DNA from 4 places in the Pseudomonas sp. NPDC096950 genome. Region 1 is predicted to be linked to each of the others. Evidence: predicted binding sites of a transcription regulator. Region 1 holds the regulator's gene; each other region holds the start of a gene.
The links. The regulator FliA, encoded in region 1, starts transcription of late flagellar genes. The targets are predictions, from matches to a motif close to CTAAAGTTTNNNNNNNNNNNGCCGNTAA.
Positions count from the first base shown of each region.

Region 2: ACIQY3_RS15730 (methyl-accepting chemotaxis protein) is a predicted target of FliA. The motif match lies at 2,644-2,671, and genes of this name have one in related genera.
Region 3: ACIQY3_RS04280 (methyl-accepting chemotaxis protein) is a predicted target of FliA. The motif match lies at 2,213-2,240, and genes of this name have one in related genera.
Region 4: flgM (flagellar biosynthesis anti-sigma factor FlgM) is a predicted target of FliA. The motif match lies at 2,067-2,094, and genes of this name have one in related genera.

Region 1 covers NZ_JBIWEL010000002.1:494,957-499,166, reverse strand. Annotated here, with positions in the region: gene ACIQY3_RS06715 (chemotaxis protein CheA) at 1-276, opposite strand, end outside; gene ACIQY3_RS06710 (protein phosphatase CheZ) at 330-1,118, opposite strand; gene ACIQY3_RS06705 (chemotaxis response regulator CheY) at 1,141-1,512, opposite strand; gene fliA (RNA polymerase sigma factor FliA) at 1,681-2,421, opposite strand; gene fleN (flagellar synthesis regulator FleN) at 2,418-3,248, opposite strand; gene flhF (flagellar biosynthesis protein FlhF) at 3,365-4,210, opposite strand, start outside.
Region 2 covers NZ_JBIWEL010000009.1:7,644-11,853, reverse strand. Annotated here, with positions in the region: gene purN (phosphoribosylglycinamide formyltransferase) at 1-53, shown strand, start outside; gene ACIQY3_RS15735 (DUF3108 domain-containing protein) at 62-775, shown strand; gene ACIQY3_RS15730 (methyl-accepting chemotaxis protein) at 962-2,587, opposite strand; gene ACIQY3_RS15725 (OsmC family protein) at 2,850-3,266, shown strand; gene ACIQY3_RS15720 (pirin family protein) at 3,328-4,188, shown strand.
Region 3 covers NZ_JBIWEL010000001.1:899,176-903,385, forward strand. Annotated here, with positions in the region: gene pnuC (nicotinamide riboside transporter PnuC) at 1-250, opposite strand, end outside; gene ACIQY3_RS04280 (methyl-accepting chemotaxis protein) at 451-2,085, opposite strand; gene ACIQY3_RS04285 (undecaprenyl-diphosphate phosphatase) at 2,377-3,207, shown strand; gene ACIQY3_RS04290 (DUF1294 domain-containing protein) at 3,204-3,632, shown strand; gene ACIQY3_RS04295 (MmcQ/YjbR family DNA-binding protein) at 3,629-3,988, opposite strand; gene ACIQY3_RS04300 (LysR substrate-binding domain-containing protein) at 3,985-4,210, opposite strand, start outside.
Region 4 covers NZ_JBIWEL010000045.1:6,264-10,473, forward strand. Annotated here, with positions in the region: gene cheR (protein-glutamate O-methyltransferase CheR) at 1-155, opposite strand, end outside; gene ACIQY3_RS33880 (chemotaxis protein CheV) at 202-1,134, opposite strand; gene flgA (flagellar basal body P-ring formation chaperone FlgA) at 1,220-1,981, shown strand; gene flgM (flagellar biosynthesis anti-sigma factor FlgM) at 2,132-2,458, shown strand; gene ACIQY3_RS33895 (flagella synthesis protein FlgN) at 2,507-2,974, shown strand; gene ACIQY3_RS33900 (flagellar brake protein) at 3,066-3,812, shown strand; gene ACIQY3_RS33905 (MFS transporter) at 3,879-4,210, opposite strand, start outside.

The sequences.
Region 1 (4,210 bases):
TACCACGTCCATCAGTTCCGAGTCGACGCGTCGTTCACCCTTGCGCAGGATGTCGAACACGTTCTCGGCGATGTGACAGCACTCCACCAGCTCATTGAGCTGGAGGAAGCCGGCGCCCCCTTTTACAGTGTGAAAACCGCGAAAAATTGCATTGAGCAAGTCCGCATCATCCGGTCGGCTTTCCAGCTCGACCAGCTGTTCGGACAGTTGCTCTAGAATCTCGCCGGCCTCAACCAGGAAATCCTGAAGGATCTCTTCATCGGCGCCGAAGCTCATTAAGGGGGTGCTCCCAAGGTCTAAAAACCTAAAAAACCTAAAATCCTAAAACTCTAAAATCCTAGGCTGGATAACAAATCGTCCACATCGTCCTGACCGGACACAACGTCTTCTCTTTTATCGGCATGAATCTGCGGACCTTCACCCTGAGAGAGATGTTTTTGCGGATCTTTTTCAGCCAGCATCGCTTCACGGTCATGTTCGATACCCGCAAAGCGGTCTACCTGGCTGGCCATGAGCACGAGCTTGAGCAGGTTGCTTTCAACTTCGGTGACCAATTGGGTCACGCGCTTGATCACTTGACCGGTGAGGTCCTGGTAATCCTGGGCCAGCAGAATGTCGTTGAGGTTGCTCGACACCGTGCGATTGTCTTCGCTACTGCGTGTCAGGAAACCGTCGACTCGCCGGGCCAGCTCACGGAACTCTTCAGCCCCGACTTCGCGACGCATGAAGCGTCCCCAGTCGGTGCTCAACGCCTGGGCTTCCTGGCTCAGGCCATTGACCAGCGGCGTGGCGTTTTCCACCAGGTCCATGGTGCGGTTGGCAGCGGCCTCGGTCAGCTTGACCACATACCCCAGACGCTCGGTGGCATCCGTGATCTGCGAGACTTCCTCGGCTTGCGGCATGTTCGGGTCAATCTGGAAATTGACGATCGCGCTATGCAGCTCGCGAGTGAGCTTGCCCACTTCCTGGTACAGGCCGCGGTCACGGGTCTGGTTGAGCTCATGGATCAGTTGCACAGCGTCGCCGAACCTGCCTTTTTCGAGGCTTTCGACCAGTTCGACCGCATGTTTTTTCAGGGTCGATTCAAAATCGCCCTGTGAAGATTCGTTATGCTCCATAGCTCCCCCGTGGCGCAGTTGCTCAACCGATGCGTTCGAAAATCTTTTCGATTTTTTCTTTCAACGCCTGGGCCGTGAAGGGTTTGACCACATAGCCGTTAACACCGGCCTGGGCCGCTTCGATGATCTGTTCGCGCTTGGCTTCAGCGGTCACCATCAGCACTGGCAAGTGCTTGAGTTTTTCATCGGCGCGCACGTGGCGCAGCAGGTCGATGCCCGTCATGCCAGGCATGTTCCAGTCTGTTACCAGAAAGTCGATGCTGCCGCTGTTGAGAACCGGAATGGCAGTGGTGCCATCGTCAGCCTCGACCGTGTTGGTGAACCCAAGGTCACGCAACAGGTTTTTAATGATCCGCCGCATCGTTGAGAAGTCATCAACGATGAGGATTTTCATGTTCTTGTCCAATTCGACCTCCAAGCAGTCTTAAACGCGTCCAGCACCTGGACGCGCCATTTCAATCAATCCGGCAAAGCACTCAAATGACTGTCTGGAGCACAACAGATCGAGACCGCTGCAGTTCAACACCACACCAGCCTCGTTCGCAGTGTCCCCACACTGCCTTCAGCGCGCTCGCCACTCCCCCAAACGCCCCCGCAAGCGGGCCGCGCACTGGCTGTGTAACTGGCTGACACGGGATTCGCTGACACCCAGGACCTCACCGATTTCCTTGAGGTTCAGCTCTTCGTCGTAGTACAGCGCCAACACCAGTCGCTCACGCTCCGGCAAATTGGCAATCGCGTCCGCCAATGCAGCCTGGAAACGTTCATCTTCCAGATCGCGTGACGGCTCCAGATGAGCACTGGCGCCATCCTCGTGCAGCCCTTCGTGTTCGCCGTCCTGCAACAGGTCGTCGAAACTGAACAGGCGGCTGCCCAAGGTATCGTTCAAAATCCCGTAATAATCGTCGAGACTCAATTGGAGTTCGGCCGCAACTTCGTGATCTTTAGCGTCACGGCCGGTTTTAGCTTCAATCGAGCGAATTGCGTCGCTGACCATACGGGTATTGCGGTGGACCGAACGTGGAGCCCAGTCCCCCTTGCGTACTTCATCGAGCATCGCGCCACGGATTCGAATGCCCGCGTACGTTTCGAAACTCGCGCCTTTGCTGGCGTCATATTTGGTCGACACTTCAAGCAGGCCAATCATCCCGGCCTGGATCAGGTCTTCCACCTGGACACTGGCCGGCAAACGCGCCAGCAAGTGGTAAGCAATGCGTTTAACCAGTGGCGCATAACGCTCGATCAGCTCGTATTGCGCATCACGGGCCGATTTCTTGTAGAGGTTGTAGCCACTGGCTGTCATAGGACGGGTCCTGCGGTCTGTTGCACGAGACGCTCAACGAAAAATTCCAGATGCCCGCGCGGGTTGGCCGGCAGCGGCCAGGTGTCGACCTTCTGGGCAATCGCCTTGAAAGCCAGGGCGCACTTGGAGCGCGGGAAGGCTTCGTAGACAGCACGTTGCTTCTGCACGGCCTTGCGCACGCTTTCGTCGTAAGGCACGGCACCAACGTATTGTAGGGCGACGTCGAGGAAGCGGTCCGTGACCTTGGTCAACTTGGCGAACAGGTTGCGACCTTCTTGCGGGCTCTGGGCCATGTTGGCCAGGACGCGGAAGCGGTTCATGCCGTAATCGCGGTTCAGCAACTTGATCAGGGCGTAGGCGTCGGTAATCGAGGTCGGCTCGTCACACACCACCAGCAACACTTCCTGGGCAGCGCGGACAAAACTGACTACCGAGTCACCAATACCCGCAGCAGTGTCGATCACCAATACGTCGAGGTTGTCGCCGATATCGCTGAAAGCCTGGATCAGGCCGGCGTGTTGGGCCGGGCTCAGATGAACCATGCTCTGGGTGCCGGACGCGGCCGGCACGATGCGGATACCGCCCGGGCCCTGCAACAGAACGTCGCGCAGCTCGCAGCGGCCTTCGATCACGTCGGCCAGGGTCCGTTTGGGCGTCAGTCCCAGCAGAACGTCGACGTTCGCCAGACCCAGATCGGCGTCCAGCAGCATGACGCGCCGGCCAAGCTCTGCTAGAGCCAGGGACAAGTTCACTGACACGTTAGTCTTCCCGACGCCACCTTTGCCGCCGGTCACCGCGATCACCTGTACGGGATGCATGCTGCCCATGTTATTTCTTTACCTTGTCTTGCATAGACGGAGGCCACATTACTGGCTGCGCGTTCATTAACTGAACAATGCATGGCAGACCATCGATGTAGGTACAAAAACTGTTCATTAGTACCTCAGCCAACCTGCTTGGTCGGGCTGTGGTAAATATCAGCGAACATGTCAGCCATGGCTTCTTCGCTGGGTTCTTCCTGCATTTGCACGCTGACCGCGCGACTGACCAACTGGTGACGCCGCGGCAGATGCAAATCATCTGGAATCCGTGGGCCATCGGTGAGGTAAGCCACCGGCAATTCATGACTGATGGCCAGGCTCAACACCTCGCCCAGGCTCGCCGTTTCATCCAGTTTAGTCAGGATGCAGCCAGCCAGCCCACACCGCTTGTAGCTGTGATAAGCAGCGGTTAGAACCTGTTTCTGGCTGGTGGTTGCCAGGACCAGATAATTTTTTGAACGAATCCCGCGACCGGCCAGGCTTTCGAGCTGCATGCGCAGTGCCGGATCGCTGGCTTGCAGGCCGGCGGTATCGATCAGAATCACGCGTTTGCGCAGCAACGGATCCAACGCCTGAACCAGAGACTGGCCCGGATCGACGTGGGTCACCGACACATTAAGAATGCGGCCCAACGTCTTGAGTTGTTCCTGGGCGCCGATGCGGTAGCTGTCCATGCTCACCAGCGCAATGCTTTGCGCGCCGTACTTGAGCACGTAACGGGCGGCGAGCTTGGCCAGGGTGGTGGTCTTGCCCATGCCGGCAGGGCCGACCATGGCAATCACGCCGCCCTCTTCCAGTGGCTCGACTTCCGGTGTGGCGATCATCCGCGCCAGGTGCGCCAGCAACATGCGCCAGGCCTGGCGAGGTTCTTCAATATCGGTAATCAGCGCCAGCAGGTCGCGGGACAACGGGCCGGACAAGCCGATGCGTTGCAGGCGACGCCACAGGTTGGCCTGGGCCGGACGGCT
Region 2 (4,210 bases), on a different contig from region 1:
CTTTACTGGATGACACGTTACTCGCGGCCAGCGGCCACTTGATTCGAACCTAGGAGATTTTATGCGTCGCGCCTTGCTCTTCGCTTGCGCTCTGCTCGCCCTGCCCTTCGCGCAGGCCGCAGACCTTCAACCTTTCTCCGCCAGCTACACCGCCGACTGGAAGCAGTTGCCCATGAGCGGCACCGCCGAGCGCAGCCTGACCAAGGGCGCCAATGGCGTTTGGACACTCAGTTTCAAGGCGTCGATGATGATCGCCAGCCTGTCCGAACAAAGCACCCTGACCCTGGACAAAGACACTTTGCTGCCTCAGTCCTATCACTTCGAACGTGGTGGCCTGGGTAAAGCCAAGAAGGCTGACCTGGACTTCGACTGGACCACCAAAATGGTCACCGGCACCGATCGTGGTGACGCGGTCAAGATCCCGCTCAATCGTGGCATGGTCGACAAATCCACTTATCAGTTGGCCCTGCAACACGATGTGGCCGCTGGCAAGAAGAGCATGAGCTACCAGGTCGTCGATGACGGCGAAGTCGATACCTATGACTTCCGCGTGCTGGGCTCGGAAAAAGTCGACACCAAGGCTGGCCAGATCGATGCGATCAAGGTCGAGCGTGTGCGCGACCCGACACAAAGCAAGCGCATCACCGTGATGTGGTTCGCCAAGGACTGGGATTACCTGCTGGTCCGCCTGCAACAGGTTGAAACCGACGGCAAGGAGTACAACATCATGCTCCTGGACGGTACGGTCAACGGCAAGGCTGTCAAAGGCAGCTGATCCGGTTCGATACAAGAAGCCCCGCGATTGCGGGGCTTTTTTTTGCCTTGGAAAAAGACGCAGAACCTTGTGGGAGCGGGCTTGCTCGCGAAAGCGGTGTGTCAGGCGATATTGATGTTGACTGACACACTGCTTTCGCGAGCAAGCCCGCTCCCACAGGGGTCAGTGTTGTTCTCTACTGACGAACTAGACCGAAAACCGCGCCACCATACTGTTCAAATCTACCGCCAACCGCGACAACTCCTGGCTCGCCGCACTGGTCTGATTTGCCCCCGCCGAGGTCTGCAACGCCAGGTCACGGATGTTCATCAAATTGCGATCCACCTCCCGCGCCACCGCCGCCTGCTCCTCCGAGGCACTGGCGATCACGATGTTGCGCTCGTTGATCAAGGTGAAGGCCGAGGCAATCTCCTCCAGCGCAATGCCCGCGGCTTTCGCCACTTCCAAGGTCGAACGCGCCCGGCTATTGCTCTGCTGCATCGAGCTGACGGCGGAATCGGTGCCTTGCTGGATGCCGCTGATCATCTGCTCGATTTCCTGGGTCGACTGCTGAGTTCGATGGGCCAGCGCTCGCACCTCATCCGCGACGACAGCAAAACCGCGCCCGGCATCGCCGGCACGCGCCGCTTCGATTGCCGCGTTCAGGGCCAGGAGATTGGTCTGCTCGGCAATCGAGCGAATCACATCCAGCACTTTGCTGATGCCGTAGACCTTCTGTGCCAAATCCTCAACCTGACCGGCATTGGCCGTCACATCGTCCGCCAGGGATTCGATGGACAGCACGGTCTGCTGCACTTGCGCGCGGCCATGCTGGGCGATCCGGTCAGATTCCCGAGACGCTTCGGAAGTGGCCACCGCATTGCTCGCCACTTCTTCCACCGCTGCGGTCATTTGATTCACCGCTGTAGCGGCCTGCTCGATTTCCAGGCTCTGCTGATGCAAGCCACGGGTTGCGTCTTCCGTGACGCAACTGAGTTCTTCCGAGGCCGAAGCCAATTGGCTGGACGAGTCGGAGATTCGCCGAATGGTGTCCCGCAGACTTTGCTGCATGCTCTTGAGCGCGTGTAGCAGCCGTGCCGGTTCGTCCTTGCCGCTGATGCTGATGTCGCCGGTCAGATCGCCGCCCGCCACCACCTCGGCCACCCGCAACGACTGGGACAAGGGCAACACAATGCTGCGAGTCAGCAGCAAGGCCAGGCCGATGGTCATCAACGCCGCCAGTGTGACCATCACCCCAACCCAGACCCGCGAGTTGCTGAACACCAGCCGCGCCGCCTCGGTGGCCAGGTTGGCATTGTGCTTGTTCAATTCCACTAGGGATTTGAGGGTGACGGCGATTTCATCGGCCAACGGGCTCATCTCGCCGTTGACGATAACCGCCGCGTCTTCGATCCGGCCTTGAGCCGACAGAGTCATCACCTGCCCCTGAAATTGCAGGTACTTTTGCTCCGACGCCTTGAACCGATCAAACAACGAACGCTCCTCGGGCAGCACGATCAACGCGTTATAGCGCTGTTGCGCATCGCCGAGCACGCCTTTGAGTTCATTGAGTTTGCCGACGTTCTGCGCCAGCGCCGCCGGGTCGCGGTTGATCAACAGGCGCATGGTCAGGGCCCGCAGCCGCAGCATGTCCTGACTCATCTCCCCGACCGCCATCACGCTGGGCAGCCAGTTGTTATCGACCTGATCCGACTGGGCGCGCATGTTCGACATTTGCGCGAGGGCGAACGCCCCCAAGCCAAACACCATCAACGCCAACAGGCCAAAACCCAGGCTCGCGCGCGGCGCAATATTGAGACTGCGGATGCTCATTGCTTGGTTCCTTCCAAAAATGCACTGCATATCCCTGCAGCGGGTTGCTTTAGAAGGTATCGGCCCCGAGACAATTTGCGTAAGACCAAAACGTGATATCAAAACGCCTTGCTACTTCGATCGTCGGGCAGGAACGATTCAGCGCCCAGTTATGTAGAGCGGTTCCCGGCAAGAAAGTGGAACGCAGCACAGCACGAATGCTCTATACCTTCAGGGTCCGTTTTTGCTCGAATGACTTTTCCTACTGCCGAAGAGGTTTCCCATGACTGTTACCGTCAATACCGTTTCCAGTGAAGGCTTTCGTCACACTGTCCAGATCGATGACCACGAACTGTTTGCCGATGTACCGAAGTCCGCCGGCGGCGAAGGCTCGGCGCCGGAGCCCCACGATTACTTCGACGCCGCCCTTGGTGCCTGTAAAGCGCTGACGCTGAAAATGTACGCCAAGAAGAAAGACATCCCGCTGACCGGCGTCGGTGTCGAGGTCAAACGCGACAACAGCGAGGAGCAGAAAGGCAAATATGGCCTGCACGTGACCCTCACGCTCAAGGGCGTGCTCACCGACGCCCAGCGCGAGGAATTGTTGCGCGTCGCCGACCGTTGCCCGATTCATAAACTGATGACCACCACCGACGTCACCATCGAAACCCACGCCCCACAGGGCTTCGACAGCCAGTAATTACGACGATGCCAGCGGCGGGTTATGCTCCACGCATTACCCGCCCAGCCTGGAATGCAGCATGAACACGCCCCTCGTGATCCGCCCCCGCGCCGAAGATGTCGAAGGCCAGCCGATTCTTCGCCCGTTGCCGTCAGCCAAATGCCGCAGCGTCGGGCCTTTCGTGTTTTTCGACCACATGCTCGAAACCCGTTATCCGGCGGGCAAAGGCATGAACATCCGACAACATCCGCACATCGGTCTGTCGACCCTCACCTACCTGTTCCAGGGGCAGATCCAGCACAAGGACAGCCTCGGTTCCGATCAGGTGGTGGATACCGGTGATGTCAGCTGGATGACCGCGGGCAGCGCCATCGCCCACGTTGAACGCACGCCTGAGTCGCTGAAAGACAGTGGCTTCACAATGCACGGCTTGCAGATCTGGCTGGCGTCGCCCAAGGAACACGAGCAAGGTCCGGGGCATTACAGCCATCACCCGGCGGCCACGTTGCCGGTCAGCGATAACCTCGGCGTGAAGATCCGCATGATCGCCGGGTCAGGCTTTTGTCTGGAATCGCCGGTGCCGGTGCTTTCTCCTACGTTGTATGCCGAACTCAACCTGCAAACCGCGACGACATTGCTGATTCCCACCGAGCATGAAGAACGGGCACTGTATGTGCTGGACGGTGAGGTGCAACTCGATGGCGAGTTGGTAGAGCCACATACGCTGGTGGTGTTGCCGGTCGGCGAAGAGATGACGCTGTTTGCCGAGAGTGACGTGCACGCCGTGCTGTTCGGCGGCGCACCACTGGACGGTCCACGGCGAATCAACTGGAATTTTGTGGCGAGCGATCCGGCGGCCATTGATGAGGCGCGTCGACGCTGGGCGGCCGGGGATTGGCCGACGGTGCCGGGGGAAAGTGAGCGGATCGAATTGCCCTAGGATTTTTAGTGCCCGATACACC
Region 3 (4,210 bases), on a different contig from region 1:
CATCCAGTTCACTGACTTGCCGGCCATGATGGGCATCGCCGGCGCGGGTCCATTGCCACCAGCCATAGAGTTGCAACGCGGCGTAGATCACCTGCAGCAGCATGTCCGAATACAGCTTCACCTCGAAGAAGATCCAGCTGTAAAGCAGCACCATCACCAAGCCGATCGGCCAGCACCAGGGATTCTGTTTGACCGTCAGCCAGACGGCGATCACGCCGAGGGCGGCAGCAAACAGTTCAAGCCCGGACATGGCGGTTCCTTGGGGGAAGTCGAAGAGGGGGCGATTGTACCCAGATTGTCAGCCGCGGGCTCCCCCGACGCTGTCAGACAACGCACATAACTAATGTGGGAGCGGGCTTGCTCGCGAAGGCGTCGTGCCAGTCAACATGAATGCTGAATGACACACCGCTTTCGCGAGCAAGCCCGCTCCCACAGGGATGATGTTTTGGCTTAAACGCGGAATTGCTTGAGCAACCCGTTTAACTGCTCGCTCAATTCCTTGAGGTGAACACTGGCCAGGCTCGACTGCTCTGCCGCCAATGCCGTGCTGTGGGACAACCCGGCAGCCTGGGTCACGTTCTGGTTGATGTCTTCCACCACGTGGGCTTGTTGCAAGGTCGCGCTGGCAATCGAGGCGTTCAGCCCGTTGAGGTTGCGCAAGGCCTGACCGATGGCGCTGAGGCTGGCACCGGCGAGGCCGGCCTGTTCGATGGTCAGTTGCGACGCCCGGCTGCTGTCGCCGATCACCTTGACCGCCGCTTCGGAATGGTTTTGCAGGCGTTCGATCATTGCCTGGATTTCCGCCGTGGACTTCTGGGTTCGCTGCGCGAGCAATCGCACCTCATCGGCGACCACCGCAAACCCGCGACCTTGCTCGCCGGCCCGGGCCGCTTCAATGGCCGCGTTGAGGGCCAGCAGGTTGGTTTGTTCGGCAATCGAGCGGATCACCTCCAACACGCTGCCAATCTGGGTGCTTTCGGCGGCCAGGGTGCGGATCACTTCGACCGCTTGGTCAATGGTCCCGGAGAGTTTGTCGATTTGCTGCAAGCTGCCATCAATGTTGACCTGGCCTTGCTGGGCCTGGGACTCGGCATCACGCATTTCGCTGGCCGCGTGCTCGGCGTTCTTGGCCACATCCTGCACGCCGTAGGTCACTTCATTGATCGCGGTCGCCACCAGTTCCATTTGCTGGGACTGCTGCTGACTGCGTTGCTGGGCCTGCACCGCGTCGTTCCCGAGGTCGGTGGACGATTGGCCGAGCGCACTGGCGGACACCTGCAATTGGCTGATCACCAACCGCAGCTTGGCGGTAAAGGCATTGAAGTGCCGCGCCAGTTGGGTGACTTCGTCCTGGCCGTGGGTATCGAGGCTGCGGGTCAAATCACTTTCGCCGCTGGCAATGTTGGCCATGGCGTTCACGGTTTCCTGCAACGGCCGCACGATGCTGCGGGCAATCATGATCACCAGCAGCGCCATGAGCAGCGCAATCGCCAGACCAATGAAGGACGCTTTCCACACCTGGCCATAGAACTCGGCCTGCATGTCATCGATGTACACGCCGGAGCCGATGATCCAGCCCCAAGGCTCGAACAGTTTGACGTAGGAGGTTTTTTCCACCGGTGCACTGGCGCCCGGTTTCGGCCAACGGTAATCGACCATGCCGGCGCCCTTGGCCTTGGCGATGACCACCATTTCGTTGAACAGCGCAAAACCGTCCGGGTCGCGGATCGCCGACAGGTTCTGGCCTTCGAGTTTCGGATTCGCCGGGTGCATGATCATCACCGGCGTGAGGTCGTTGATCCAGAAGTAGTCGTTCTGGTCATAGCGCAAGCCGCGAACCGCAGTCATGGCCTGTTTCTGCGCGGCCTCGCGGGTGAGGGTGCCGGCGGTTTCCAGGTCATGGTAGTAGTTCAGAATGCCACTGGCGGTCTGCACCACATGCTGGGTTTTCTGCGCCTTGGCGTGGTACAGGTCATCGTGGATCTGTTTGAGCATCAGCATGCCCAAGGTCAATAACATCACGATGGCCACGATCAAGATGAGCCACAAGCGTCGGCTGATCGACACACTGCGCAAGCTGTTCATAACGCTGTCACTCCAGATTCTTATTCTTGTCATAAACGACCGCCAGCATCCAACCACGCTTTGCCGGCCGGAACCATGCGACGCAAGTCCAATTACGCAGCGGCGTTAATCAGGCATCTCTGATAGGATTTCGGCCTCGCACGGAAAAACCTGAATCCAAGTTGATTTTTCACGGAATTTTTACCGTTTCGTGTGGATCCTGTGCGCGCAAGTCATCAGCTACGCTCAGCGCAGTGAACGTATCAAAAATATTAACGGGGCAGGCCTTGGCGCACTGCCTTTGGGGGATTGATGGATCTTTGGACCGCCTTTCAGGCACTGATTCTTGGGGTTGTAGAAGGGCTGACGGAGTTTTTGCCCATTTCGAGTACCGGACACCAGATTATCGTCGCGGACTTGCTCGACTTCGGTGGTGAGCGGGCGATCGCGTTCAACATCATTATCCAGTTGGGTGCGATTCTGGCGGTGGTGTGGGAGTTTCGCCGCAAGATCCTCGACGTGGTGACCGGCTTAAAGACTCAGCCGAGCGCACGTCGCTTCACGGCGAACCTGCTGATCGCCTTTATGCCGGCGGTGGTGTTGGGGGTGATCTTTTCCGACTTGATTCATCACTACCTGTTCAACCCGATCACGGTGGCGGCAGCGCTGGTCGTGGGCGGGATCATCATGTTGTGGGCCGAGAAGCGCCAGCATGAAGTGCATGCCGAAACGGTCGACGAGATCACCTGGAAGGACGCGCTGAAAGTCGGCTTCGCCCAGTGCCTGGCGATGATTCCGGGGACCTCGCGTTCCGGCTCGACCATCATCGGTGGCCTGCTGTTCGGGTTGTCGCGCAAGACCGCAACCGAGTTCTCGTTCTTCCTGGCCATGCCGACCATGGTCGCGGCGGCGGTGTACTCGGGGTTCAAGTACCGTCACCTGTTCGTGCCGGCAGACTTTCCAGTATTTGCCGTGGGTTTCATCACCGCGTTTATCTTCGCGATGATTGCGGTCAAGGCGTTGCTCAAGTTCATTGCCAGCCACAGCTACGCGGCATTTGCCTGGTATCGCATCGCGTTCGGCCTGGTGATCCTGGCGACCTGGCAATTCGGTTGGGTTGATTGGGCCGCTGCCAAGCCATGAGTGATTCCAGCGCGCGGAATAACCCCGGACGTCCGTCCGGGGGGCAGGTCCAGCATCCTCGCCTGAAGCTATTGGTGTTCGCTGTGCTCTGCGCGCTGCCGCTGTATGGCTCGCTGGCGTTGTGGCTGCGCGGGGTTTCAGTGATTCCGCTGGCCGCTTACGGCGTGGTCAGCCTGATCGCGTTTTTCCTTTACTGGAGCGACAAGCGCAAGGCCCGCGCCGACACCTGGCGCACTCCGGAAAACGTTTTGCACGCGGTGGAACTGGCCGGTGGCTGGCCGGGCGCGTTGTTGGCCCAGCAAGTGTTCCGGCACAAGACCCGCAAAGTCTCGTTTCAACTGGTGTTCTGGCTCATCGTACTGCTGCACCAAGTGTTCTGGATCGACCAATTGTTCCTTGGCGCGCACTTGTTCGCGTTGTTCTAGAGCAACAGCCCGACCTGGGTACGCTTGGGCAACTTGCTCACCACCAGTTGGTGGGAACGTTGCAACAAGGCTTTCAGTTCCTCGGCGCCCAGCGGGTAGGGCACCTGCATGATGATCCATTGCGCCCGGGCCAGGTATGGCGCCGGGTGAATGCCCGGACGGTCGCAATGACCGAGAAACAAATCCTTGTCGACCTTGAACGCCAGGGAATCGCCCCGCAGGTTCTGCAGCGCAAACATCTTGTTGCCGGCAATCGAAAACACCCGCACACCGCCCCATTTGTAGTCTTCCCGCGCACCGGGCAGCTCCAGGCAAAACTGTGCGACATCCGCTTCGCTCATGCGTCCAGCCTTCATATCAAACGGTCCCCACAGGCATTGAATGATTCGATCAAATGGTCGATCCAGGCGCGCACCGCCGGCATGACTCCGCGCCGATGAGGGTAGACCGCTTGCAGCCAGCCGCCAGGCAATGACCAGTCAGGCAACAACTGGATCAGTGAACCGTCCTCGATTTCCTGTTCGCAGTACATCATTGGCAGCACTGTAAAGCCCAGGCCGGAGAGGGCGCAGGCCCGG
Region 4 (4,210 bases), on a different contig from region 1:
TGGACCAGCTCACCCAGGGATTTGATGCCCTGCTGTTCCATCAGTTTGTTGAGACGGCTCGAGACCAGATATTGCTTGTTTTCACCGAGCAAAATGCCACAGGCTTTTTCCAGGAAGACCCGGAACTGTTCGAAATCCAAATTACCCGTAGACAAAGATACCGCCTCTTAAATCGTGTTGACCGCCAGGGGCAAAAGGCCCCTAGCTGATATCTGCTGCTTTGATCCGGTCGACTACCCGGGATGCCAGGTCATCAGGACGGAATTTGGCAAGGAAGTCATCGGCACCGACTTTCTTGACCATCGCCTGATTGAATACACCCGACAACGAAGTATGCAGGATGATATGAAGCTTTTGCATGCGCGGGTCAGCGCGGATCTCGGCCGTCAGGGTGTACCCGTCCATCTCCGGCATCTCGATGTCGGAAATCATCATCAGGAACTCTTCTTCCGGCTTCTTGCCCTCGTCGACCAGTTTGCGCAGGTAGTCCAGCGCTTGCCGACCGTCGTTCAACGCCACCACTTCGACACCGATCGTCTGCAGGCAACGCGTGACCTGCTTGCGCGCCACCGACGAGTCATCGACCGTCAGCACCCGCAAGGACAACGCCTTGTGCTGGGTTTCGACGTCGACCACACCGACCGAAATCGCTTCCGGCGTTGGCGCCACCTCCGCGAGGATCTTCTCGACGTCGATGATTTCGACTAACTGATTGTCGACCCGAGTCACAGCCGTGAGGTAGTGATCGCGCCCTGTGCCCTTGGGTGGCGGATGAATCTCCTCCCAGTTCATGTTGACGATGCGCTCTACCGACCGGACCAGAAAACCCTGGGTCTTGGTGTTGTACTCCGTGATGATCACGAAGGGATTGCTTTGATCTTTAAGTGCACCGGCACCGGTCGCCATCGCCAGATCAAGGATCGGGATGGTCGCCCCACGAATATTTGCCACACCGCACACGACGGGACTGGACTTGGGCATCAGAGTCAGTTTGGGGCATTGCAGCACCTCACGAACCTTGAACACGTTGATCCCATACAGCTGCTGGCCGTCGAGACGGAACAACAACAGCTCAAGGCGATTCTGCCCTACCAGTTGCGTGCGCTGGTTTACCGAATCCATTACACCAGCCATGCCCAGACTCCTACACCAACAACGCTAAGTTGTGTTGCGACGCACATTCATCACTAAACGGCACGGCGCTTGCTTTTTAACCCGTATGAACGAACAAACGACATTTTTCCGACACCTGACATCAAACTACCGCAAATTGCTTTGCGTGGTGTCGGCTGTTTGCCTGTTGCCCCTTGGCAGCCCTGCCGTTGCTGACGCGGTTACCTTGCCTGACATGCTTATCGGCGTCACTCAGGGCTTTCTTGAATTCACCGTAGAAGACTATCTGGCCACCAGTCAAACGGAAGGTCGCTATGAAATCGAGGTCAAACAGCTCGATCCGCGCTTGCGCATGCCCATGTGCGACAAGGAATTGACAGCCTCTTTGGAGAGCCCGGCCACCCCGATCGGCCGGGTCACGGTCAAGGTCCGCTGTGAGGGCAGCTCCCCGTGGACAGTGTTCGTGCCCGCTCAAGTGCGCCTGTTTCGAGACGTTGTTATCACCACTCGCCCACTCAAGCGCGCAGGCATTATCGAACCCGGCGATGTCGCAATGCGCGAGCGCGACATCAGCCTGATCAACCAGGGGTATTTCACCTCGGTTGACCAGGCAATTGGACAGAAACTTACCCGACCAACGGTAGGCGATCAGGTGATAACCCTGGTTCATCTGGAACAGGCGGAAGTCGTGCGCAAAGGCGACCAGGTGGTGATTACCGCCCGCAGTGGTACGCTCAGTGTGCGCATGCCGGGCGAAGCCCTCTCCAATGGCGGCCTGGCCGAACAAATACGGGTGAAAAACCTGAATTCGATGCGGGTCATCAAGGCGCAAGTCACCGCGCCGGGACAAGTGGAAGTGTCCATGTAGGGACCTGGCTATGGCGCTCTGGCAGGCTGTTACCTAAACTGTGCCCATGCAGCGCTGGCGCATGCAGCTCATTGCTTAAATGAGCCTAAAGTTTTCGCAGGTATTGCCGAAAACATGGCAAGCGTCCAAATACCCAGAGGTTTTTTTATCATGGTCATCGATTTCAGCCGTTTGAACAGCTCCTCGTCACTTACGGGCAGTACACGTACCAGCGTTGCCAAGGAAACCGCCGACGCCGGCAAATCCGCGCCGCTGAATACCCCGGCCGAACAGGCCAGTACCGTCGCAAGCGGGGAATCGGTACATCTCAGCAATGAGGCTCAACAGTTGCAGAAGGTCACTGACAAGCTGCGCGATCAGCCTGCCGTCGATAACGCCCGTGTGGCCGAGTTGAAAGCAGCGATTGCCGATGGCAGCTATAAAGTCGACAGCAGCCGTGTAGCCAGCAAACTGCTCAACTTCGAAGCCCAGCGCTAGGCCACCGCCTGCGCCAGGCTTTTGGACGCTTAAAACCCAAGGCCAGCCATGCACGACACTAATCTACTGCAACTGATCACCGACGACTTTGCTCCAGCTCAACGCTTGCTGGAGTTACTGCAAACCGAGTCCCTCGCCTTGCACGGTCGCGACATGCCACTGCTCGAAGAAATTCTGGCGCAGAAACAGGCATTGATCATTTTGCTCGAACAGCATGGCCGCAAGCGCAGCGAAATCCTCGCCAGCCTCAACTTGCCGACCACTCGCAGCGGCCTTGAGCAACTCGCCGGTCACTCGAGCATCGGCGACCAGTTACTGCAACAAGGCGATGTGCTGACCGATCTCCTGGCTCAATGCCAGGCGGCCAACGTCAAGAATGGCCAGTCGATCCTGATGCAGCAGGCCGCCACGGCCAATCAGCTGAAAATCCTCACCGGTGGCGAACCTCCAGCGCTCTACGACGCCCGCGGCTCAACCGCGAAGATGGCGAAGCCACGTCCGCTCAGCCAGGCTTGAAAGCCCGCCAATGAGCACGCCCTATCAAGACGCGAAACATACTGGCAGAATGCCCGCTAGTAGTCATATTTTGTCTGGAGATTGATGAACCGTGTTCAATGCCTCAAGCGCGGAAGACGCTCCGCAACCACCCAAGGTGCTCACCACACCTCTGGAAATCTCCGGCAATCTTCGGCAGCTGCAAGACAGCCATGACCCGCTGATCATCACGTTCCACGAGCGCAGCCAGCGCTTCCAGAGTTATCTGGTGGACCTTGATCGTGACAGCAACATGATCGCCCTGGATGAAATGATCCCCCGCGACGGTGAACGCTACCTGCTGGCCGGCGAGCCGTTCAAGGTCGAAGGCTTTCACGACGGCGTGCGCATTGCCTGGGAAAGTAACGGTCCGTTGACCATCGACGAGTCCGGCGGCGGTCGTTGCTACCGTGGCGCGCTGCCTTCCGAAGTGGTTTACCACCAGCGTCGCAATGCCTTTCGCGCTGCGTTGAAGCTCGCACAACTGGTCAATGTCGAATTGGGCGGTGAAAAGCTCAAGTCGCCGATCAGCGGCAAGTTGCTGGACATCTCCGCCACCGGTTGCAAGTTGCGTTTCGAGGGCGACATCACCTCCAGCCTGCAACTGGGCCAGGTGTATGACCGCTTTATCGCCGCCCTGCCCTTTGGCAGCATGACCGCCCCGGTGGAACTGCGTTACCTGCACTTCGAAGAAAGAATCTCCACCACCTTCGCCGGCGTGCGCTTTCACAACATGAGCGGCCTGGTGCAACGGCAGGTCGAGCGCTTCGTTTATCAGCTGCAACGCGAAGCCCGACGTTTCGACAAAGACGACATGTAACCTCGGCGCTTCAATAAAAAACGGGCAGTCCCTTGCGGTGACTGCCCGTTTTTTTATGCGTCGAGTTTAAGGCCTGGCCTCGGTGAAGCTTTGTTCGCGGCCGGTGTCCGGGTCTTCCGGATCATTCGGATCTTCCGGGGACGGATCGACTTCCGGCTCGGGCTCTGGGTGTGGCTCGATCGGATTCTGCATCTGATCCTGCACCACTTGCTCATCGACCCGTGGGTCAAGGGCCGCCACCAGCGGCGAACTCGACATGCTGTCCGGCATGGCCACGTGATGCAATGGTGCGTCGTCGACCACATGCAGGTTGGTCACCGCTTTCGGGCGAATCCGCCACACCAGCACCAACGCAAAAAAACTGAAGAAGGCATACAGCATGTGGCTGCCGAACAGTT